One region of the Streptomyces sp. NPDC026062 genome, then DNA from elsewhere that is predicted to be linked to it. Evidence: riboswitches for the same ligand, from Rfam matches in the RefSeq annotation. Region 1 holds a riboswitch; each other region holds the start of a gene.
The links. Region 1 has a riboswitch for cyclic di-AMP ahead of ACZ4LX_RS00180 (M23 family metallopeptidase). Riboswitches for the same ligand answer to the same signal wherever they lie in the genome.

Region 1 (5,621 bases):
GACTGCGATCGACCCGCTGTTCCCGTACAGCCGCCATCCGCACCGCTCGGCCGGCCTGCCCTGCCGGACCGGTGAGTCGGTGATCTCGGTGGACGGGGACGGCACGGTGCGACGCTGTCACTTCGTCCGTGCCGAGCTCGGCAATCTCTACGACGGCAGCTACCGCGCGGCGCTCGGGCCCCGGGCCTGTCCGCTCGCCGTCTGCGACTGCCACATCGGTTATGTGCACCTGGAGACACTGCCGCTGTACGACGTCTTCGCCGGCGGGGTGCTGGAGCGCATACCGGCGGATCCGCTGTCCCCCGCCGCCCCGGCAGGATCCTTGGGCGGCTGAGGACAGCGGATGGTCAGAGCGGCAGCAGGTCGGGGCGTTTGGCCTCGACGTGGTCGCCCGAGGACTCACCGCGCAACCGCCTGCCGATCCACGGCACCAGGTACTCGCGTGCCCAGTGGATGTCGTCGCGCCGCACTTCGAGCGTTCCGCGCTGTGCCTGCGGCGGCCACGGCTGGTCCGGGTCCGCGGGCACGTCGAGGCCGAGGACCTGGGCGGCGCGCAGCGCGACCCGGGTGTGTCCCTCGGGCGAGAGGTGCAGCCGGTCGTCGTCCCAGGCCCGCCGGTCCTGCACCGAGCGCAGGGACCAGAGGTCGAGCACCGGGCAGTCGTAGCGGTCGGCGATGGACCGCACATGAGCGGTGTAGGTGGCGATCTTGCCGCGCAGATGGCGCAGCACGGGAACGTCACGGGTGTCGAAGCCGGTGGTGACCATGACGGTGCCGACCGACCGGGTCAGGTCGGCGACCGCGCGCTCGAAGCGCTCGGCCACGTCGTCCGGGTCGGTGCCCGGCCGGATGATGTCGTTGCCGCCTGCGCAGAAGCTCACCAGGTCGGGGGCGAGTTCCCTGGCGCGCGGCACCTGTTCCTCGACGATCTGGTCGAGGAGTCGTCCTCGTACGGCGAGATTGGCGTACCGGAAATTCCCGTGCGCGGCTCCTGCGGTGTCCGCCGCGTCGGTGTCCGGGAGCTGGTCCGCGAGGAGTACCGCGAACCGGTCGGCCCAGCCGACGAAGGTTCCGTCCGGGCCGGGGTCACCGACTCCCTCGGTGAAACTGTCGCCAATCGCCGCGTACGACTCGATGGCGTCCTGTCGGTTGATGACGCCCTGCTGGATGTTGTTCGAATCGTCTGCCACAAGGGCATATCCTGCCTCGCCGAATGTGACCTACGCGACCGTAATATGGGGTTGACGGGTGGTGAGATAGACCACCTGGTCAGTTTTTGGTAAAGGGGGAATAAGTACGCCCCCCGGTGGGGCGTGCGCACGCAAAAGCGGAGGGACGGTGCGCCGCCGCGCACCGTCCCTCCATGTGTTGCTCAGGCCCGGATCACCGGACCGGTGTTGTCCGGATCAGACGTTGATCCCGTGCGACGCCAGGTAGGCGATGGGGTCGATGTCCGAGCCGTACGCCGGGCCCGTGCGGACCTCGAAGTGGAGGTGCGGGCCGGTGGCGTTGCCCGTGGAGCCGGACAGGCCGACCTGCTGACCCGCGGTCACGGTCTGACCCGCCGAGACGGAGAGCGAGGACATGTGGCCGTACTGCGAGTAGTGGCCGTCGGCGTGCTTGATGACGACCTCGTTGCCGTACGCGCCGCCCCAGCCCGCGGTGACGACGGTGCCGGAGGTGATCGCCTTCACGCTCGTACCGGCGGAGACGGGGAAGTCGATGCCGGTGTGGCTGCCGCTGGACCAGCTGGCGCCGGAGGCGCGGTAGGCGGTGGTGTGGTTGCCCGGGACCGGGTGGACGTAGCCCGAGTCGTTGCTCCGGGCGGCCGGGGCGGAGGTCTCCTCGGACGACGAGGCGTCGGAGGAGGACGAGGGGGTGGAGTCGGAGACCGTGGAGGCCTTCGTCTCGGACTTGGCCGGAGCCTCGGGCGCGGCCTTCGACGGGGTGGTGGTGCCCGTGGAGGTGGTCGAGGAGTGACCCCAGGCCTTGCCGCCGAGGGTCAGCTTCATGCCGGGGAAGATCAGGCTCGGGTTGTCGCCGACGACCTTGCGGTTGTCCTGGTACAGCTTCTCCCAGCCGCCCTTGAGCTTGTGCTGGGCGGCGATCTTCGACAGGTAGTCGCCGGAGACCACGGAGTAGGTCGTGGTGCCGGCCTGCTTCTTCGCGACCGGGTTGGCCGGGGTGGCGTGCGTGGCGGCCGACTGCGCGGCTGCGGGAGCGGCCTGCTCCGCGGCGTTGGCACCGGTGGCGCCGAGTAGCGGAAGCGCGATGACGGCTCCGCCGGCACTCGCGACGACGACGCCACGGGCGATGGTGCTGGACTTGGGACGGCGGTGCTTACCCGATATGGGCATGAAGGTTTTCCTCTCCGGCGCCTGCGAGGTGAGCTGTCGGGTTCGGACTGGAGATGTCCGGTCGCGGCTGGCGCGACTTCACCCCGAGCCGGCCGGATTCCCGGTCGGCGGCTTACCTGGTTCCCCCGCTCCTGCCACGCGGTGAGTGAGTGCGAATTCCGGGCGGCGGCAGGATTAGGCGGTCCGTCCGGATGGCAGTGAACGTAAGCGAGCCGGGACGGCGGAAACAAGCCACCGGCTCCACCACCGATTCCGCTTCGGGAAATCGGCGAAGAATTCCGGTCACACTCCGTGGATTATGGATCTTGGCTTTCCGCGCGGTTCCCGGAATACCCCAACGCGCCACCGCCACACACCGTCACGGATATGATCCCGCTCACGAGAGAGCGACCATCTCCCGTACAAGCGGGGCAAGTTTGACGAAAAACCCCAATTCGGACATGTCATGCCCATCGCCCCACCCCTTCGCACCAGCAGCGGGGACCGGGAGCTTCGGACCGGGCCCACGAGCCCCTGCCGCCGAGCCGAAATCCAGGGCCTGCACCAGAGCCTGAAATGCGGCCTCACCCAAGAGGATTATCCGAGGAATCGATGTCGTATCGTCACGAGCGTGGACCCGCCGGCGACACGCGTCGGCGACCGAGCCTCCAGGAGTGACCGTGACGCAGCAGCTGCCGCAGACCCCGTCGACGGAGCCCGAACTGGCGGGTGTCCGCAATTTCCGTGACGTGGGCGGGCTGCCCACCTCGGACGGCCGCCGGGTGCGGTACGGACGGCTCTACCGCAGCGGTCACCTGGCACACGCCACGGCCGAGGACGCCACGTTCCTCGCCGGTCTCGGGCTGCACACCGTGTTCGACTTCCGCAACGCAGCCGACCACAAGCTGGACGGCCTGGACGTGGAACTTCCCGGCGTCCGCAATGTGAGCATCCCGCTCACCGACCCGGCGGACGGCGCGGAATTCTGGCGAATGGTGCGCGACGGCAACACGGACGAGCTGCGGTCGATCCTGGCCGACGGCAAGGGATCCCACCGCATGATCGCTTCCTACCGGCAGATCATCCTGGAGCGCACGGCCGAGCACAGCCGGGTGCTGCACGCCCTGGCCGAGGACAGCGTGCCCGCCCTGATGCACTGCGCCGCGGGCAAGGACCGCGCGGGTCTCTCGATCGCGGTGTCCCTGCTGGCCGTCGGCGTCGAGCGCGAAGCAATCGAGTCCGACTACCTCAAGTCCAACGACGCGCACCGCCGCTACAAGGTCCACCGCAGCGACGCCTCCCCCGCCGGAATGTCGCCCGAGGTGATGGAGCTGCTCAATCCGCTCTTCGGCGCCCACCCCGACTACCTCGCCGCGGCCTTCGCGACCATCGACGAGACCTGGGGCAGCACCGACCGCTACCTGGCGGACGGTCTCGGGGTAACCCCGGAGACCCGCGAGCGGCTGCGCGAGCGCCTGCTCGACGAGGTCTGACCGACGGGCGGCGCCCACGGCTTCCACTGGTGCACCGCCGCAGCGAACCGGGCGGCGCGCCGCCCCGGCAACCGACACTGCGGCACCGCCCCTTACCGCTGATACACCGCCAGGGCCAAGGGCTGTGGCGGTGCACCGCCACAGCCGCTACTGGTTGTGCATCCCCACGGCGAACAGCAGATAGAGGAAGCCCGCGATGATGTGCCCGGCCACCAGATAGGCGAAGAGCCTGATGACGAGCCCGCGAGGCATCTTCTTCTCCTGCGGGTCATAGTTCTTGGGGCGGCCCGGGCCGAGCGGGTCGTAGTTCTCGGAATCGGACATGACAGGTCCTCTCTGGCGACCGGCGGGGCCGGTGGCGGGGACGGCGTCTCAGCGACGGTGGATCCCGCTGCCGAGACACAGCTCGGCGGCGGGGCTCTGGAGCAGGGTGTGGACGAAGAGCAGCTCCGCGCCGTCACGGTCGAGGGCCGCGATCCGGTGCGGGGTGAGCGAGTCGAAGTGCGCGCTGTCCCCGGGTGCGAGGTCGTGGACCGTCTCGCCGAGGGTCACCCTCAGATGGCCGGCCAGGACATGGAGCCACTCCTCGCCGGGATGAACCCGCACCAGATCACCCTGGGCGCCGTGCGGGACCCGGACACGCAGGGCCTGCATCGCCCGGCCGGGGCCGCCGGCCTGCTGGTACATCCAGCCGTCGGCCTCGGCCCCTTCGAACCTGCGGCCACGGACGATCGCGTCACGTTCCGGGGGGATCTCACCGAGCAGCTCGGAGACCGTCGTACCGTAGATCCTGGCAAGTCCGAGCAGCATGGGAAGCGAGGGCTGGCGGCGGCCCGTTTCGAGCCGGGACAGATGGGCGGGCGAGAGCCCGGCCCGCTGAGCAGCGGTCTCCAGGGTGAGACCACGGCCGCGGCGCAGTTCGCGCAGGCGTGGCGCGACTCCGGGCAGCTCGTCGGCCACCCCTCCCTCTGGAGGATTCATATCTCCATTTGGCCAGGAACTTTCCTCGGAGGCAAATTTCTTGCCTCCGAGGCAAACGCTGGGCGGCCGCCCTCGGTCCGCCGCTGATCAGCGGTTAGCGACGGCCTGCTTCACCAGGGTCCGCCCGAAGTCCCACATCAGTCCACCGCCACCGTGCGCGTCGTCCATCACAGCCGTGAACGCGCCCACGAAGCGGTCCACGTCCGCTTCGTCGATCACCAGGGGCGGGATCAGTTTGATCACTTCCAGGTGGTCGCCGGAGACCTGAGTCAGGATCCGGTGCTTCTGCAGCAGCGGTACGACCACCATCTGCGCGAAGAGCCCCTTGCGGGCGGCCTGAAGCATGGTCCAGCGGCTGCGCAGCTTCAGCGAGGACGGCCGGCCGAACTCGATACCGATCATCAGCCCGCGCCCGCGCACCTCGTGCAGCAGCTCGTACTGCCCGAGGAGCGCGGCCAGCCGTTCGCGCAGCAGATCACCGGTGCGGCGCGCGTTCGCCACCGTCTCCTCGCTCTCCATGACCGCGAGGACCGCGAGTCCGGCCGTCATCGCCTGGGCGTTGGAGCCGAAGCTCGCGGAGTGGACGAGGACGCGGTCCATCGAGGAATAGACGCGCTTGAAGATCCAGTCCTTGCCGAGCGTCGCTCCGACGGGCACATAGCCGCCGGAGAGCGCCTTGGCCACGCAGACCAGATCGGGTTCCACCCCCTCCTCGTGCTGGTAGGCGTAGAAGTCCCCGGTCCTGCCCAGGCCGGTCTGCACCTCGTCCGCGATGAGCAGGGCCTTGTGCTTGTGCAGCAGCTCCTGGGCC
Region 2 (5,621 bases), on a different contig from region 1:
CGCAAGCACGCCCAGCGCTCCGGCTTCCCGTTCGTGTTCGTGCCGGACGTGTACGACTGGGACTACATGGAGCAGGAGGCGGCCGGCACCGTACCCAAGTCGGCGCTGGACGGGGAGATCCTCTACGGCAACAACTACGGCAAGAAGTCCCTGCAGAAGACCTACCTCGCCGAGGCCCGGGCGACCGGAAAAGTCACCATCTCGCCTCTGCACCAGGTGACTTCGGTCGCACCGGCCACGGGTGGCGGCTACACCGTCGTCATCGACGAACTCCGCACCGACGGAAGCGTGGCGACCACCAAGACGGTCACCGCGGACAAGGTGTTCTTCGCCGCCGGCAGCGTCGGCACGAGCAAGCTGCTGACCCGGCTGAAGGCCACGGGCGCGCTGTCCGCTCTGAACGACGAGATCGGCAGGGGCTGGGGCGACAACGGCAACGTCATGTGCGGCCGCGCCAATCACGTGTGGGACGCGACCGGCGCGGTCCAGTCCAGCATCCCCTGCGGAGGCATCGACAACTGGGCCGCCGGGGGTGCGTTCGCCGAGGTCGCACCGCTGCCGACCGGGATCGAGACGTTCGCCTCGTTCTATCTGTCGATCACGAAGAATCCGAACCGTGCCCAGTTCTCCTGGAACGCCGCCACGGGCAAGGTCGATCTGAACTGGCAGACCGCCTGGAAACAGCCCTCCATCGACATGGCGAAGACAATCTTCGACAAGATCAACGCCAAGGAGGGGACGATCTACCGGACCGACCTCTTCGGCGTCTACAAGATCTGGGGCGACCACCTCACCTACCACCCGCTCGGCGGCGCGGTCCTGAACAGGGCCACCGACAACTACGGTCGCCTGCACGGCTATACGGGCCTGTACGTCATCGACGGCGCACTGATCCCCGGCAACACCAGCGTCAATCCGTTCGTCACCATCACCGCGCTCGCCGAACGGAACATCGAGAAGATCATCGCCACCGACCTGTGACAGCGGGCCCTCGACCGGCCCGTGACGGCGGTGCCATGGGGCGAACCGTCCAGTAGGAGGCAGTGGTCGGGCCTCCTGCTGGATACGCGCCACGACCCGGTCCGTTCGTCCGGCAGGCAGGCACGCAGGCAGGCAGGCAGGCAGGCAGGCGGATTCAGTGCCCCGGCAGCACGCACACGGCATCGAGACCCAGCACATGGTTGAGCCTGCCGAACGCGAGCCAGGAGCCGATGCTCATACTGAGTTCGACGATCTCGTGCTGGCTGTAGTGCGCGGTCATCCGGGCCCAGAAGGCGTCATCCAGGCCGTGGTGATCCAGGGCGTACCGCTCGGCGTACTCGGCCGCCAGCCGGGTCCGGTCGTCGAAGGCATCGGTGTCGCGCCAGTCGCTCACCGCACCGGCGAACTCCTCCTCGACCTTCTGACCGTCGCGTTCGGTGCGCCAGTCCAGACAGAAGAGACAGCCGTTGATCTGCGCGACGCGCAGCCTGGCCGCCTCGAACTCCCGAAGCCCCAGCGTCGTGTGCTGGTACACCGACAGGGAGAAGTTCGCGGCGGCCATGCCGATACCGGGAACCATGTCGCCCCATACGTAGCCGATCGGCTCCTGGCCCTCGGGGATGTCGATGATCATGGCTGCTTCCTTCCGAGTCGGCCGGCTGCGGGACGCAGGGGGACGTCGAGCGCGTCGTAGAGTCCGGGTTCCGCTTCCACCAGCCAGTCGACGGCGTTCACCAGCCGGCCGACCGCGGTGGCGTTGCCGCCCGCCGACCGGTTCTCGTCCTCGTCGGTGGCCTCGACGGTGACCTCGATACGCGGGCGTCCCTCGATGATCACGCGGTGGGCACCGGCCCCGTCGGGCGGCGACGGCCAGTCCGGAGCGCAGGACGGATGGATGCGGGTGATGTGCTCGATGACGATGCGGGGTTCACCCTCGACGATGCCCTGCACCTCGAAGCGGACCGCGCCCTGGGTACCGGCCCCGAACTCGCCCATCGTCCGGGTGGTGACGGTCGCTTCGAGGGGCCGCCTGGCCATGGTCTCGCGGATGTCGTCGAGTTCCACGCCCAGGGCCCGGGCCATCAGCCGTATCTGGCCGCCCCACACCATGGTCGGGATGGAGGCCGCGAGCATGAGCGGCTCGTACTCCATGGGATGTCCCATGCCGATCAGGTCGCGGACCGCGGCCGGCTGATCGTAGGTGGAGTAGTCGAAGATCTCCTGGCAGCGGATCGCGTCGACCGTGCTGCCGAGTCCGCTGATGAGCAGGGGCAGCACGTCGTTGCCCCAGCCGGGATCGACTCCGGAGACGAAGAGCGAGCCGCCGCCGCCGGCGACGGCGGCGAGCAGGGGTTCGCGGAGTTCGGGCGGGGCACCGCGCTGGTCGTAGAGGGCGTAGAGGGCCGGCGTGACGACGACCGCGCCGCCGGCCACCGCCCTGGTGATGTCGGCCAGGGCCTCGTCGGGGCGGATGTCACCGGAGGCCGCGTACACGACGGCTCGGGGGCCGGTGGCCAGTACCGCGTCGATGTCGCCGGTCGCGGCGACGCCCAGATCGCGGTCCAGGCCGGCCAGGCGGCCCGCGTCCCGGCCTGCCTTGGCGGGGTCGTGGACGATGACGTGCGCGAGTTTCAGGGCCGGATGGGCCTCTACGGCGCGGATGGCCGCGCGGCCGACATTGCCGGTACCCCAGACCACCGTGGAAATCATGCGGCGGAGGGTAGCGCGCGGGATGAAAGGTTCATAGTGCCATCGCGCACCGGGTTCGGAGCGGGCCGGGCCGGGCCCGGCGCCACTCACCGGCCGGCCTGACCGGGCTGTGGCGGAGGCCGTACGGGGTCCGGCCCGGCGCCCGCGGGGAGCGGTGCGCGGTATCCGTACGTCACGGCCCATGAGCCGGATCACGTGGAAAAGGGGCAGGAGGGAGCGTTTCAGCTCCCTCCTGCCCCTTTCACCTGGTCACCGCTCCGCGCGGGAGAGGGACCTCGGGTGGCTCAGTAGGCCCCGAAGACGTTGTCGATCGAGCCGTACGTGGCTGCGGCGTAGTTGCACGCTGCGGTGATGTTGGCGACCGGGTCCAGGATGTCCAGCGAGGTGCCGGGCACGTGGTAGGCGTCGAACGTGGGCTGGATGACCTGGAGGAGACCCTTGGACGGGGTGCCGGCGGCGGCGTTCGAGTCCCAGTTGTTGACGATCTGCGGGTTGCCCGAGGACTCGCGGATGACGTTGCGGTAGATGCCGTCGTAGCTGCCGGGGATACCGTTCTCGGCCATGACGGCGAGCGACTCCTTGATCCAGCCGTCGAGGTCGTTGGTGTACGTCGTCGCGGCCTGCGTGGAGGCGCTCGCAACGGTCTCCATGGCGACGGGCTCCGCCGTCCGCTCCGAACGGTCGGCGCGGTCGGTGCTCTCGGCGCGGTCGGCCGACTGCTGCGAGGCCTCGGCGGAGGAGTTGTCCGCCTTGAATTCGCTCTTGGCCGCAGCCTTGGGGGCGGCAGTCGAGGACTTGGCGCCGATGGTCAGCTTCAGGCCCGGGTGAATGAGGTCGGGGTTGTCGCCCACCACGCTCCGGTTGTCCTGGTACAGCCGCTCCCACCCGCCGCTGAGGGAATACCCCCGGGCGATCTTGGAAAGGGAATCACCGGAGACCACGGAATAGCTGGAGGACTTGGCCCCCTGTGCGGCAATTTCCCTGACCGACACGGAAGTCGAGGCTGCGGCCTTTTTCGCGACGACCGCCTGGGCGGGTGCGGCGGAAGCCGACCCGGCAGCGATCAGGGGGAGCGCCAGAACGGCTCCGCCCGCGCTCACGGCGATGAAACCGCGGGTCAGGGTGGTGGACTTGAAACGGCTGTGCTGACCCTTGAAGGGCATGGCGCTTTTCCTCTCCGCCGCCTGCGAGGTGAGCTGTCGGGTTCGGACTGGAGATGTCCGGCCGCACATGGCGACTTCACCCCTAGCCGTTCCGGATTCCGGAACGGCGGCAAACCTGGGTCCCCCGCTCCTGCCGCACGTGAAGTGGTCGGGTTACCGGACGGCGGCAGGATTCGGCGTTCCATCCGGATTGACGGTGACCGTAAGCGAGAAAGGCAGGGCGAAACAAGCCCGGAATTGGTGATCACAATTGATTCGCAAGATCAATAAAAGGAAATGTGCGACGCCGGTCACACCGGGGCGGGGCAACTTTCTTGGCGCGACAGGGAACCGAGGTCCGCGGATCCGCGTCGGGGGGCGAAAACGTGATGCCGACCACTGTGACCGAAAAGGGCGATTTGCCACGCCTTCGGGGATCATGAGCCACAGGCAAGCCGCTTTCGCGAACCTGTCACACCTTCCCGGCATGTCGCACAAACAGGACAGCTGGGGGCTCGCGGCCCGTGCGGCGCAGGCCGGCGCCTCAGCACCCCGTAGGGGCCCGGCCCACCGCGTGACGCGGTGGGCCGGGCCCCTACTGAATCCGTAGGCCGCTCCCCTGACCTCAGCCGGCCAGCAGCGCCTCCAGCGCCACCGCGGTGTCCGGGTACCTGTCCGCCAGGGCCACGCCCGACCCACCGGAATCGGGGCCCTCCCACGTCCCTTCCCAGCCCAGCAGCGCCGCCACCGCGTCGCAGGTCCCGGGGTGCGCGGCGAGCAGCGTGCAGCCGCGGGCGGCCTCCCGGCGGCCGGCCGCCGGCGCCTCCGGCTGCACCCGCCACGGCGGTATCCATGTGTCGAGCGCCCCGAGACGGCCCGGAAAGGTCCGTCCGGCCTCGCGGATGAGCAGGGGGGCCAGGTCGGCACCGCCCGCGCGCAAGGTGGTGACCAGAGTCGGCAGCCAGGGCAGGAGCACCGGGTCAGGCAACCGTCCGAACGCCTGCGACACCGCCTCCACCACGAAGTCCGTGAGCCCCGGTACGGGTTCCAGCGCGTGGACCAGGCCGCTGAGGTAGCGCGGGTACGCGGGCACCACGAGGGGGTTGTCCAGCAGTTCGTCACACCGCGACCGCAGCTCCGCACGGGAGAGCTGCCCGAGCCGCACCTGCGCCGCCCACAGGAGCGCGGTCCTCGACGGCTCCTGGGGGTGCGACTGGGCCAGGGCCAGCTGGAGCTGGGCGCGGTCACAGCCGAGCGACAGGGCCAGGTTCTCCATGCTGAAGAGGAAGCCGAGCATCGCCGCGACGTGGCGGACCGTGGCGTCGTCGTCGGTGAACGACATGGGCAGCAGGGTGCAGTAGTGCGCGTACCCGGCCTTGACGAAGGACTCGATCCAGGGCGGCAGGACCGGCTCACTGGTGCGGTAGTAGGCCAGCAGCCGCCGCACCCGGCGCAGTACCTCCGGTGCCCCGTCGACGTTGCGTTCGGCTCCCAGCACCTCCAGCGCGCGGGTGCCCAGCTCGTCGGCCAGGCGGCTGCTGCGCAGGTACAGCGTCGCGTCCTCGACGGCTTCCAGCACGCTCGCAGCGGTGGCCTGCGGAGCGTAGGCCGAGCGGCGCAGCCGCTGCTCCAGGACCTGTTCGATGCTGACGCCCTCGTAACCGAGCTCGATGAGGGCCCGCTGGTGGGTGCCCAGCGCCAGGTCCCACGACTCCTGGATCGACCGCTCCCCCAGACTCCGCTCGCCCATGATCGGCCTCGCGGCGCCCGGTGGCATCAGCCGGCGCA
Region 3 (5,621 bases), on a different contig from region 1:
CCGGCTCAGCGCGTACTTCGGCCAGGCGGGCGTCAACTGGATGTCCGTGCACACGGGCATCGACTTCCCCGTCGACTACGGCACGCCGGTGATGGCGGCGACCGACGGCACCGTCCGTACGCAGTTCAACAGCGCCTACGGGAACATGGCCATCGTCACCGCGGCCGACGGCACCGAGACCTGGTACTGCCACCTCAGCAGCACCCGGATCCGCTCGGGCTCGGTCAAGGCCGGTGACGTCATCGCGTACTCCGGCGACTCCGGCAATTCGACCGGCCCGCACATGCACTTCGAGGTGCGGCCCGGCGGCGGCGCGGCCATCGACCCGCTGCCCTGGCTCCGCAGCCACAACGTCAACCCGAACTGAGCCGGGCCGACCAACTGAGCCGGTCCGGGCCGGGCCCAACCCGGGCCGGGCCCAACCCGATCAAGCCAGGCTGCGGCCTTCTCCTGCCGACGGTCACCCGCAGGAGAAGCCGGAAAGCCGGGTAGCCGGGAGCCGGGAGCCGGGCGGCGCTACAGCTTCTCGACCGGGGCGTACCGCAGGAGCAGCTTCTTCGGGCGCTCGTCCCCGAAGTCGACCGTGGCCTTGGCCTGGTCCCCGACGCCCTCGACGGCCGTCACCGTGCCCAGGCCGAACTGGTCGTGGGTGACCCGGTCGCCTGCCGCCAGCGTGATCGTCGGCTTGTCCGAGGTCCGCCGGGTCGCGAAGCCCGAGGGGCCGGAGCGCGCACGGGACGCGGAGAGCGACGAGGTGATGCCCGACGTCGGTCCCGCCGGCGCCGCCATCGGGCCCTTGCGCTTCCACTCCAGGTGCTGGTCCGGGATCTCCTCCAGGAACCGCGACGGCGGGTTGTACGAGGGCTGGCCCCAGGCACTGCGCATCGCCGCCCGGGTGAGGTAGAGCCGCTCGCGGGCGCGCGTGATGCCGACGTAGGCCAGCCGGCGCTCCTCCTCCAGCTCCTTGACCTGCCCCAGCGCCCGCATGTGCGGAAAGACGCCGTCCTCCATGCCGGTCAGGAAGACCACCGGGAATTCGAGGCCCTTGGCGGTGTGCAGCGTCATCAGCGTGACGACGCCGGAGCCGTCCTCGTCCTCGTCGGGAATCTGGTCGGCGTCGGCGACGAGCGCGACCTTCTCCAGGAACTCGGCGAGTGTGCCCGCGCCCTCCTCCTCCGCCCGGTCCTGCTCGAACTCCAGGGCCACGGAGGCAAGCTCCTGGAGGTTCTCGATGCGGGTCTCGTCCTGCGGATCGGTGGATGCCTGGAGTTCGGCGAGATAGCCGGTCCGCTCCATGACGGCCTCCACCACGACCGCCGGTCCCGCGCCGGACTCCACGATCGTGCGGAGCTCCTCCATCAGCGTGTTGAACCGCTTCACCGCGTTCGACGAGCGGGCCGCCATGCCGTACGCCTCGTCGACGCGGCGCAGCGCCTGCGGGAACGAGATCTTCTCGCGCATCGACAGGGCGTCGATCATCGCCTCGGCCCGGTCGCCGATACCCCGCTTGGGCACGTTGAGGATGCGGCGCAGCGGGACGGTGTCCTCGGGGTTGGAGAGCACCCGGAGGTAGGCCAGGACGTCCCTGACCTCCTTGCGCTCGTAGAAACGCACCCCGCCGACGACCTTGTACGGCAGGCCGACGCGGATGAAGATCTCCTCGAAGACACGGGACTGCGCGTTCGTCCGGTAGAAGATCGCCACGTCGCCGGCCTTCGCGTCGCCCGCGTCGGTCAGCCGGTCGATCTCGTCGGCGACGAACTGCGCCTCGTCGTGCTCGGTGTCCGCGACGTATCCGGTGATCCGGGCGCCGGAGCCGGCGTTGGTCCAGAGGTTCTTGGGGCGGCGGCTCTCGTTGCGCTCGATGACCGCGTTGGCCGCGGACAGGATCGTCTGCGTGGAGCGGTAGTTCTGCTCCAGCATGATCGTGGTCGCGTCCGGGTAGTCCTCCTCGAACTGGAGGATGTTGCGGATGGTCGCGCCGCGGAAGGCGTAGATCGACTGGTCCGCGTCACCCACGACGCACAGCTCGGCGGGGGCGTCCTCGGGACCGGCCGGGCCGACCAGCTCCCGTACGAGGGTGTACTGGGCGTGGTTGGTGTCCTGGTACTCGTCGACGAGGACGTGCCGGAAGCGGCGGCGGTAGTGCTCGGCGACATCGGGGAACGCCTGGAGCAGGTGCACCGTCGTCATGATGATGTCGTCGAAGTCCAGGGCGTTCGCCTCACGCAGCCGGGACTGGTAGAGCGCGTACGCCTGGGCGAGCGTCTTCTCGAAACCGTCGGCCGCCTGTCCGGCGAAGGTCTCCTCGTCGATCAGTTCGTTCTTCAGGTTCGAGACCTTCGCCGTGAACGACTTCGGCGGGAAGCGCTTCGGGTCGAGGTCGAGATCGCGGCAGACCAGGGCCATGAGGCGCTTGGAGTCGGCGGCGTCGTAGATCGAGAACGAGGAGGTGAAGCCGAGCCTCTTCGACTCGCGGCGCAGGATCCGCACGCACGCGCTGTGGAAGGTCATGACCCACATGGCGTTGGCCCGCGGTCCGACGAGCTGTCCGACGCGCTCCTTCATCTCGCCCGCGGCCTTGTTGGTGAAGGTGATCGCCAGGATCTGGCCCGGGTGCACCCCGCGCTCGGCCAGCAGGTGGGCGATGCGGTGGGTCAGTACGCGGGTCTTGCCCGAACCGGCACCGGCGACGATGAGCAGCGGCGATCCGGCGTGCACGACGGCGGCGCGCTGCTCGGTGTTCAGCCCGTCGAGCAGCGCCGCGGCATCGATGACCGGGCGGTGGGCCCCGTCGCGGTAGTACGCGTCGCGGGGCGGCGGGGGCCCGTCGAAAACGCCCGCGAAAAGGCCCTCCGGCACCGCTTCGGGTGCGGAGTCCTCGGGGGGCGGCGGGGGCTCTTCCTCCGTGTGCTGGAGGCCGGCCAGGAAACTGTCGTCAAAGAGGCTGCTCATCGCCTCCCGAGTCTAGGCGTGCGCACCGACACTCCGCGGCCGAGTGACGAAGCACGCATCCGGGAGCGGGCACACAGAGCGAGCGGGAGACCGCGCTGTGTGGAGCGGGTGCGGCTCCCACCTGCCGCTGGGCACCCCGATGCGCCGAGGTCACGAAAATGTATCGGGCATATCGAACATCAACCTTCACAGCGGCACCATGAGTTGGCTAGCGTGCTCGTTCGGACGGCCCGTACCCCCAAGAGGCGATCCACGCCGAGCGGGCGTCCACGCCGAATCCGGGCTGCCCGTGCGGGAGTCCGGAACCGGGGACCCACACGCGTCACCGGGGTGAATCGGTCCGCATCCCCCACCAGGACCGTAGGGCAGCCTTCCGTTCCGCCCGAACCCGACAGCTAACCCGGTAGGCGGTCCACGGAAGGAGATGCCGGCCTTGGCGTCGCATCGCAAACCGCGCACCCGTGTGCGCAGCACCGGCCCGGCAGTCGGGATCACGACGGCCGCGCTGGCGTCGGTGACCCTGCTGTCCGCGCAGAGCGCACTGGCCGCCCCGGCCCCCAAGCCCAGCATCGAGGACGTGCAGAAGAAGGTCGACGGCCTCTACCGGCAGGCGGGCACCGCGACCCAGCAGTACAACCAGGCGAAGGAGGCGACGGCCAAGCAGCGCTCCAAGGTGGACACGCTGCTGGACGACGTCGCCCGGCGCACCGAGAAGCTGAACGAGGCCCGCAGGACGCTCGGCACCTACGCCGCCGCCCAGTACCGGGGCGGCGCCCTCGCTCCGACCGCCACGTTCTTCCTGGCCGACGACCCGCAGTCGTTCTTCGACCAGACCCACCTCATGGACCGGATGACCTCGCGCCAGACGCAGGCGGTGGCGGACTTCCGTACGCAGCAGGCGAAGGCCTCCAAGCAGCGGGCCGAGGCCGTGGCGAGCCTGGAGACCCTCACCGAGTCGCAGACGACGCTGCGCACCAGCAAGCAGAACGTCCAGACGAAGCTGTCCCAGGCCCGCAGCCTGCTGTCGAAGCTGACCGCCGAGGAGAAGGCGCGTCTGGCGGAGCTGGAGCGCAAGAAGGAGGCCGAGGCCAGGCGCAAGGCCGCGGAACTGGCGAAGAAGCAGGCCGCCGCGAAGGCCGAGGCCGACCGCAAGGCCGAGGAGGCCGCCAAGAAGGCCGACCAGGAAGCGGGCACCGGGAGCGGGACGGGTACGGGAACCGGTACGGGCACGGGCTCGGACACCGACGCCTCCACCAAGGCCGAGAAGGTCATGGCGTTCGCCAGGGCGCAGCTCGGCAAGCCGTACGTCTGGGGGGCTACCGGCCCGGCCTCGTACGACTGCTCGGGGCTCACCCAGGCGGCCTGGAAGGCGGCCGGCGTCGACATCCCGCGGACCACCTGGGACCAGGTGAACGTCGGCACCCGGATCGCCACGGCGGATCTGCAACCCGGTGACCTGGTCTTCTTCTACGACGACATCAGCCACGTCGGCATCTACAAGGGTGACGGCATGATGATCCACGCGCCGAAGCCGGGGGCGAACGTGCGCGAGGAGTCGATCTTCTACATGCCGATCTACGGGAGCGTGCGGCCGGGCTGACCTCTCCCCGCCCACACGCGAGAACGCCGCTGCCCGGACCCCATGGGGTCCGGGCAGCGGCGTGAGCGAGGGCTCAGGTCCAGAGCGTGGCGATGAAGATGTTGACGATCGTCAGTCCGCCGACCGCGGCGAAGAGGCCCTTGTCGACCTTTTCGTCGTCGCGCTTGACGTAGACGAGCGCGAGGATCACGACCAGGATCAGCAGCTTGACGCCGATCTTTATGTTGTTCACCGGGTGGTCGTCGGCCTGGTCGAGCCCGACCAGCGCGATTCCGGTGACCAGCATGGTCAGCGCGCCGTGCAGCATGGCCGGGACGAACCGTGCCGTGCCCGCGCCCATCGCCTTCATCTGGGTCAGGAAACCGCCCAGCAGAGAGGCGATGCCGATGATGTGCAGGGCGACGAAGACATCGATGAGTACACGCATGGCTCCGCAGCCTAGCTCCGGCCATATCAGCACTCCACAGCCGGGTGCGGCTTAGTAACCACTTGTCCGTGCGATGCACCAATTGCCTGACTCTGGTGCAATTCTCCCGATCACACGAGGGCAACGCAACGCCAAATTCGGACAATAAGCGTCATTACAACACTTTCCCGTGCCCCGGGTTTAGCGTCCCTGCCAGGTGACCGGCACACCGCCGATCCGCACCCGGACGGCGTTCCCGGTCACCCCGCCAGGGTTCCGGCGGCGGACCGCTCCCCCTGTTGGCGGTCCGTCGCCGGGCCGGGCGGGCCCGTCGGTAGACCCCGGCGGGCCGTCGAAAGGAAGGACGCCCGCCCTCGTGGCAGCGCACCGGAAACCCAAGCAGCGCCCGTACACCGGCACTGCTGCCCGCACCGCGGCGACGCTCGCCTTCGCCGGGGCCGCGACCGCCGCCGCGTTGCCGGGGTCGGCGCACGCCGATCCGGCACCGACGCCCGCCCAGGTGAAGGCCGAGGTGGACCGGCTGTACCGGGAGGCGGAGGTCGCCACCGAGCAGTACAACGGCGCCAAGGAGAAGGCGGCCGCCGCCGCCGAGTCCGTGGACGCCCTGCGCGACGAGGCGGCCCGCAGGACCGAGCGGCT
Region 4 (5,621 bases), on a different contig from region 1:
AGCTCGCCCTGACCGCCGTGCACCGGGTGCTCGACGTGACGGCGGAGGAGGTCAAGGCCGCCGCCAAGGCCCAGCTGCGGCCCGACAACCGGGCGGTGCTGGTCTACGAGCCGGTCGAGCCCGCCGATGCCGCCGACGAGGCGGACGCAGCCGACACCGACACCGACGCGCACGAAGGAGCGGACAAGTGACCGACGCTGCCGCGACTGGAGTTTCGATGCAGTACCACCCGCAGCCCGCCCCCGGCGCGGCCAGGCCCTGGGCCTTCCCCGCACCGGAGCGCGGCTCCCTGCCCAACGGCCTCACGGTCCTGCGCTGCCAGCGCCCCGGCCAGCAGGTCGTCGCCGTGGAGATCTTCCTCGACGCCCCGCTGGACGCCGAGCCGGAGGGCCTCGACGGGGTCGCCACGATCATGTCGCGCGCTCTGTCCGAGGGCACCGACAAACAGAGCGCCGAGGAGTTCGCCGCCGAGCTGGAGCGCTGCGGCGCCACGCTGGACGCCCACGCCGACCACCCGGGGGTCAGGGTCTCGCTGGAGGTTCCGGCCTCCCGGCTGGCCAAGGCGCTCGGCCTGGTCGCAGAGGCCCTGCGGGCACCGGCCTTCGCCGACAGCGAGATCGAGCGGCTGGTGAACAACCGGCTCGACGAGATCCCGCACGAGCAGGCCAATCCGGCCCGGCGCGCGGCGAAACAGCTCTCCAAGGAGCTCTTCCCGGCCACCGCCCGCATGTCGCGCCCGCGCCTGGGCACCGAGGAGACCGTGGAGCGGATCGACTCGGCGGCCGTGCGCGCCTTCTACGACGCCCACGTCCGCCCGTCCACCGCGACGGCCGTGGTCGTCGGCGACCTCACGGGCATCGACCTGGACGGGCTGCTCGCGGACACCCTCGGCGACTGGTCGGGCAACACCGCGGAGCCCCGCCCCGTCCCGCCGATCACCGCCGACGACACGGGCCGTGTGGTGATCGTGGACCGCCCCGGCGCCGTGCAGACGCAGCTGCTGATCGGCCGCATCGGCGCCGACCGCCACGACAGCGTCTGGCCGGCGCAGGTTCTCGGCACGTACTGCCTGGGCGGCACGCTCACCTCCCGTCTCGACCGGGTGCTGCGCGAGGAGAAGGGCTACACCTACGGCGTACGGGCCTTCGCCCAGGTGCTGCGCTCCTCTGCCCCGGACTCCGTCTCCGGGGCGACGGGCGCCGCCATGCTCGCCATCAGCGGCTCCGTGGACACGGAGTCCACCGGTCCGGCGCTGGAGGACCTGTGGAAGGTGCTGCGGACCCTGGCGGCCGAAGGGCTGACGGACGCCGAGCGCGAGACGGCCGTGCAGAACCTCGTGGGCGTCGCCCCGCTGAAGTTCGAGACGGCGGCCTCGGTCGCCGGCACCCTCGCCGACCAGGTCGAGCAGCATCTCCCGGACGACTACCAGGCACACCTGTACGCACGCCTCGCGGATACCGGCACGGTCGAGGCGACCGCGGCCGTGGTCAATGCCTTCCCGCAGGACCGTCTGGTCACGGTCCTGGTCGGCGACGCCGCGCAGATCGCCGATCCGGTCAGGGCCCTCGGCATCGGTGAGGTTTCGGTCGTGACCGGCTGAGCGAAACAGTCAATTCGCCCCATGTCTGGGCAAAAGGAAGGTCCTGATGGAGAGATCTCCGTCAGGACCTTCCTTTTTGTCTGTTTTGTGGGAGAGGTTGCCTGTCTGCCCTGTGGGATGTGCGACAAATCGGCCTGTCCGTTTGGTGGGGGGAAGCGCCCCCGTCTAGCGTCGGCTGCGCTGTCCGCCACTCGTATGCCGCATCCGCGACGTACCGGGCAGCCATCGCCGAGTCCCCGTCAGGCGCGAGCCTGGGGAGCCGGGGACCCACGCAGTCCCTGGGGTGAATCGGATGCCCGCGCCTCGCACGAGGCAGGGGATCCGTAGGAGACCTTCCTGCTCCGAACCCGTCAGCTAACCCGGTAGGCGAGAAGGAAGGAAAGGATCAGCCACTTCATGGCGTTCACCCGTGCCACCGGGAAGCACCGTGCCCCGGGCCGTCTGACGCGCAGCGGCGCGAAGGCCGTCGGCATCGCGACCCTGGCCACCACCGGCGTCATCGGCGGACTGGCCTCCCCGGCCCTCGCCGCGGAATCCGGGGCCCCCGCCGCCGGTGAGACCGGCCTCACGCAGGTTCTCGCCATCGAGAACGTCCTCGCCGAACGGATCGAGGCACAGGCGGACGCGCAGCAGCGTCAGGCCGACGCCGCCGAGAAGAAGGCCGAGGCGGCCAAGAAGAAGGCCGAAGCGAAGAAGAAGGCGGAGGCCAGGGCGAAGGCCGCCGCGAAGGCGAAGGCGGCAGTGAAGGCGAAGGCCGCCGCCCGTGCCGAGGCGGCTCGCGAGGCGAAGGCCCGTGCCGCCCGCTCCGCCGAGCGCGCCCGGCTCGGTTCCTTCCAGCTCCCCGTCGCCGGTTCGTACGTGAGCACCGGCTACAAGTCCAGCGGTTCGCTCTGGTCCTCCGGCAGCCACTCCGGCATCGACTTCCACGCCGCGTCCGGCAGCTCCGTCGTCGCCGTCGGCGCCGGTACGGTCGTCGAGGCGGGCTGGGGTGGCGCGTACGGCAACAACATCGTGCTGCGGATGACGGACGGCACGTACACCCAGTACGGCCACCTCTCCTCGATCGGTGTGTCCGTCGGCCAGAGCGTCGGCGCCGGACAGCGGATCGGCCTCTCCGGCTCCACCGGCAACTCGACCGGCCCGCACCTGCACTTCGAGGCCCGCTCCACTCCCTCGTACGGCTCCGACATGGACCCGGTCGCCTACCTGCGCGCCCACGGGGTCGCCGTCTGACCGGACGGAAGACACCACGAAGGCCCCGGCACCTCGCCGGGGCCTTCGTCGTGTCCGCGCGCCGCACCGGTCCGGGGCGTTCCGTACCTGCCGTTCCCGAACGGCAGGTGGCCAGAAGATATTCATGAATTTCCACCCGCCGTCGGAAATTCGACCGCATTGCAATAGAGTCGCAGGACAGGCGTCGATCGGCCGCGTTTCGCGGGGATTAAGGCGGAGGTTCGGACATGCGCATTCCGGCGCATTCGGTATGCACGGCAATCCGTGAAGACATCGTCTCGGGTGTCTTCGAGCGCGGCAGCCGACTCACCGAGGAGGTGCTCGCGCGTCGTTACGGGGTCTCCCGCGTCCCGGTGCGGGAGGCGCTGCGCACTCTGGAGTCCGAGGGGTTCGTGGTCACCCGCAGGCATGCCGGGGCCTGCGTCGCCGAGCCCACCGAGCAGGAGGCCGCCGACCTCCTGGAGGTCCGGACGCTTCTGGAACCGCTCGGTGCGGCGCGGGCCGCCCACCGCCGCACGGACGCACACCTCAAGGTGCTGCGCGGCCTGGTCAGGCTGGGCCAGGAGCGTGCCCGCAAGGGGGAGGGCGACGACCTGCGCTCCCTGGGCGGCTGGTTCCACGAGACGCTGGCGCAGGCATCCGGCAGTCCCGGTCTGATCGCGATGCTCACCCAGCTGCGGCACAAGACCGCCTGGATGTACGTGGTCGAGCAGCCGGCCCGGCCGGCCGATTCATGGGCCGAGCACGGGGCGATCGTGGATGCCGTGGCGCGCGGTGACGCGGAGCGGGCGAGGAGCCTGGCCGCCCAGCATGCCGAGCGGGCCATCGGCGCGTACCGGCTGCGCCGCCCCGGGCGGCCGGGCGCCGTCACGGCCCGCCCCGGCCGGGTGAGGACATCGCAACATGCCGTAAACACGCCGAGTGGCCGGCATTAACAATTACGCCGTATACAAGGAATGGGTATTCTGCGGGGCTTCCTTTCTGTTGTCCGGATCATTGAATTCATCGGAATCTCCGGGTGATGGAAACGGCGGTCGTGTCCGCCTTCGGGTGGGGCCGGATCTCTTCGGGTAAACGAAAGAGCCGCGGCACCCGGTGGAGGGGGCTGCGGCTCTTTCCTGAACGCGGGCGGTCGTGACCCGTGCGGATCAGACGGTCTCCGGGAGCTCGTCGAGCCCCTCGGCGACCAGCTTGGACAGGCGGTCCAGAGCGGCTTCGGCGTTGTCTGCGTCGGACGCGAGGATGATCTCCTCGCCGCCCTGTGCGCCGAGCCCGAGCACGGCGAGCATGGAGGCCGCGTTCACCGGGTTGCCGTCGGCCTTGGCGATGGTCACGGGGATGCCGGAAGCCGTGGCGGCACGGACGAAGATCGAAGCGGGGCGGGCGTGCAGGCCTTCGGCCCAACCGACATTGACGCGGCGCTCAGCCATGGTTCTGCCCTTCACGAATCAATAGTTGTCTAGACCAGTCTCTCATGCAGTGCGCGGTGCTCCGGCCGACTCGCGGGCCTTGCTCCGCCCGCCCCGTACCGTAGCCCGGCCATCCTCAGACTGCCCCGGCCCCGGCCCCTACGCGACCGCTGGCGGAGCCGTAGGCTTTGCCCATGCAGCCCCCTCCGGAGCAGAGTCCGCATCACGCCTACCCCGGTCACTGGGAGGCGGACGTGGTGCTCCGCGACGGTGGCACCGCCCGCATCAGGCCGATCACCACGGATGATGCCGACCGGCTGGTCAGCTTCTACGAGCAGGTCTCCGACGAGTCGAAGTACTACCGCTTCTTCGCCCCCTACCCCCGGCTCTCCGCCAAGGACGTCCACCGCTTCACCCATCACGACTACGTCGACCGGGTGGGACTGGCCGTCACGGTGGGCGGCGAGTTCATCGCCACCGTCCGCTACGACCGGATCAACGCGCAGGGCAGGCCCGCCTCGGCCCCGGCCGACGAGGCCGAGGTCGCCTTCCTCGTCCAGGACGCCCACCAGGGCCGCGGAGTCGCCTCGGCCCTGCTCGAACACATCGCGGCCGTCGCCCGCGAACGCGGCATCCGGCGCTTCGCCGCCGAGGTGCTGCCCGCCAACAACAAGATGATCAAGGTGTTCCGGGATGCCGGATACACCCAGCAGCGCAGCTTCGAGGACGGCTCCGTCCACCTCACCCTGGACCTCGAACCGACCGCCGAGTCGCTGGCCGTCCAGCGCGCCCGGGAACACCGGGCCGAAGCCCGTTCCGTGCAGCGGCTGCTCGCCCCCGGTTCCGTCGCCGTGATCGGCGCGGGCCGCACCCCCGGCGGCGTGGGCCGTACGGTCCTGCGCAACCTCCTGGGCGCCGGCTTCACCGGCCGTACCTACGCCGTGAACAGCGCCTTCGCCGCCGACCGGACCACGCTCGACGGCGTTCCCGCCCACCGCTCCCTCGGCGAGATCGGTGAACCCGTCGACCTCGCCGTCGTCGCCGTACCCGCCCACCGGGTCCCGGAGGCCGTCGCGGACTGCGGCGAACACGGCGTCCAGGGGCTCGTGGTCCTCTCCGCCGGATACGCGGAGTGGGGCGCCGAAGGGCGCGAACGCCAGCGCGAACTCGTGCGGCAGGCCCGTTCCTACGGCATGCGGATCATCGGCCCGAACGCCTTCGGCGTCATCAACAACTCCGAGGCCGTCCGGCTCAACGCCTCCCTCGCCCCCGAACGGCCCGCCTCCGGGCGCATCGGCCTCTTCACCCAGTCGGGCGCCATCGGCATCGCGCTCCTCTCGGGCCTCTACCGGCGCGGCGCGGGGCTCTCCACCTTCATC

Region 2: linked by a shared signal. The riboswitch ahead of ACZ4LX_RS14135 (transglycosylase SLT domain-containing protein) and the one ahead of ACZ4LX_RS00180 (M23 family metallopeptidase) in region 1 are both predicted to bind cyclic di-AMP.
Region 3: linked by a shared signal. The riboswitch ahead of ACZ4LX_RS20975 (C40 family peptidase) and the one ahead of ACZ4LX_RS00180 (M23 family metallopeptidase) in region 1 are both predicted to bind cyclic di-AMP.
Region 4: linked by a shared signal. The riboswitch ahead of ACZ4LX_RS20180 (M23 family metallopeptidase) and the one ahead of ACZ4LX_RS00180 (M23 family metallopeptidase) in region 1 are both predicted to bind cyclic di-AMP.

Annotation. Positions count from the first base shown of each region.
Region 1 is NZ_JBVHOQ010000001.1:31,917-37,537, forward strand. It holds gene ACZ4LX_RS00170 (STM4011 family radical SAM protein) at 1-334, shown strand, start outside; gene ACZ4LX_RS00175 (SGNH/GDSL hydrolase family protein) at 348-1,190, opposite strand; gene ACZ4LX_RS00180 (M23 family metallopeptidase) at 1,407-2,357, opposite strand; cyclic di-AMP (ydaO/yuaA leader) riboswitch at 2,361-2,515, opposite strand; gene ACZ4LX_RS00185 (tyrosine-protein phosphatase) at 3,017-3,829, shown strand; gene ACZ4LX_RS00190 (DUF6126 family protein) at 3,977-4,153, opposite strand; gene ACZ4LX_RS00195 (helix-turn-helix domain-containing protein) at 4,202-4,810, opposite strand; gene ACZ4LX_RS00200 (aspartate aminotransferase family protein) at 4,898-5,621, opposite strand, start outside.
Region 2 is NZ_JBVHOQ010000012.1:197,892-203,512, reverse strand. It holds gene ACZ4LX_RS14150 (GMC oxidoreductase) at 1-981, shown strand, start outside; gene ACZ4LX_RS14145 (carboxymuconolactone decarboxylase family protein) at 1,136-1,615, opposite strand; gene ACZ4LX_RS14140 (NAD(P)H-dependent amine dehydrogenase family protein) at 1,612-2,691, opposite strand; gene ACZ4LX_RS14135 (transglycosylase SLT domain-containing protein) at 2,976-3,854, opposite strand; cyclic di-AMP (ydaO/yuaA leader) riboswitch at 3,858-4,043, opposite strand; gene ACZ4LX_RS14130 (DUF5682 family protein) at 4,459-5,621, opposite strand, start outside.
Region 3 is NZ_JBVHOQ010000022.1:54,713-60,333, forward strand. It holds gene ACZ4LX_RS20965 (M23 family metallopeptidase) at 1-367, shown strand, start outside; gene pcrA (DNA helicase PcrA) at 517-2,955, opposite strand; cyclic di-AMP (ydaO/yuaA leader) riboswitch at 3,216-3,381, shown strand; gene ACZ4LX_RS20975 (C40 family peptidase) at 3,380-4,555, shown strand; gene ACZ4LX_RS20980 (hypothetical protein) at 4,629-4,982, opposite strand; gene ACZ4LX_RS20985 (C40 family peptidase) at 5,338-5,621, shown strand, end outside.
Region 4 is NZ_JBVHOQ010000021.1:14,680-20,300, forward strand. It holds gene ACZ4LX_RS20170 (M16 family metallopeptidase) at 1-191, shown strand, start outside; gene ACZ4LX_RS20175 (M16 family metallopeptidase) at 218-1,600, shown strand; cyclic di-AMP (ydaO/yuaA leader) riboswitch at 1,817-1,983, shown strand; gene ACZ4LX_RS20180 (M23 family metallopeptidase) at 1,997-2,833, shown strand; gene ACZ4LX_RS20185 (GntR family transcriptional regulator) at 3,061-3,768, shown strand; gene ACZ4LX_RS20190 (HPr family phosphocarrier protein) at 3,982-4,263, opposite strand; gene ACZ4LX_RS20195 (bifunctional acetate--CoA ligase family protein/GNAT family N-acetyltransferase) at 4,437-5,621, shown strand, end outside.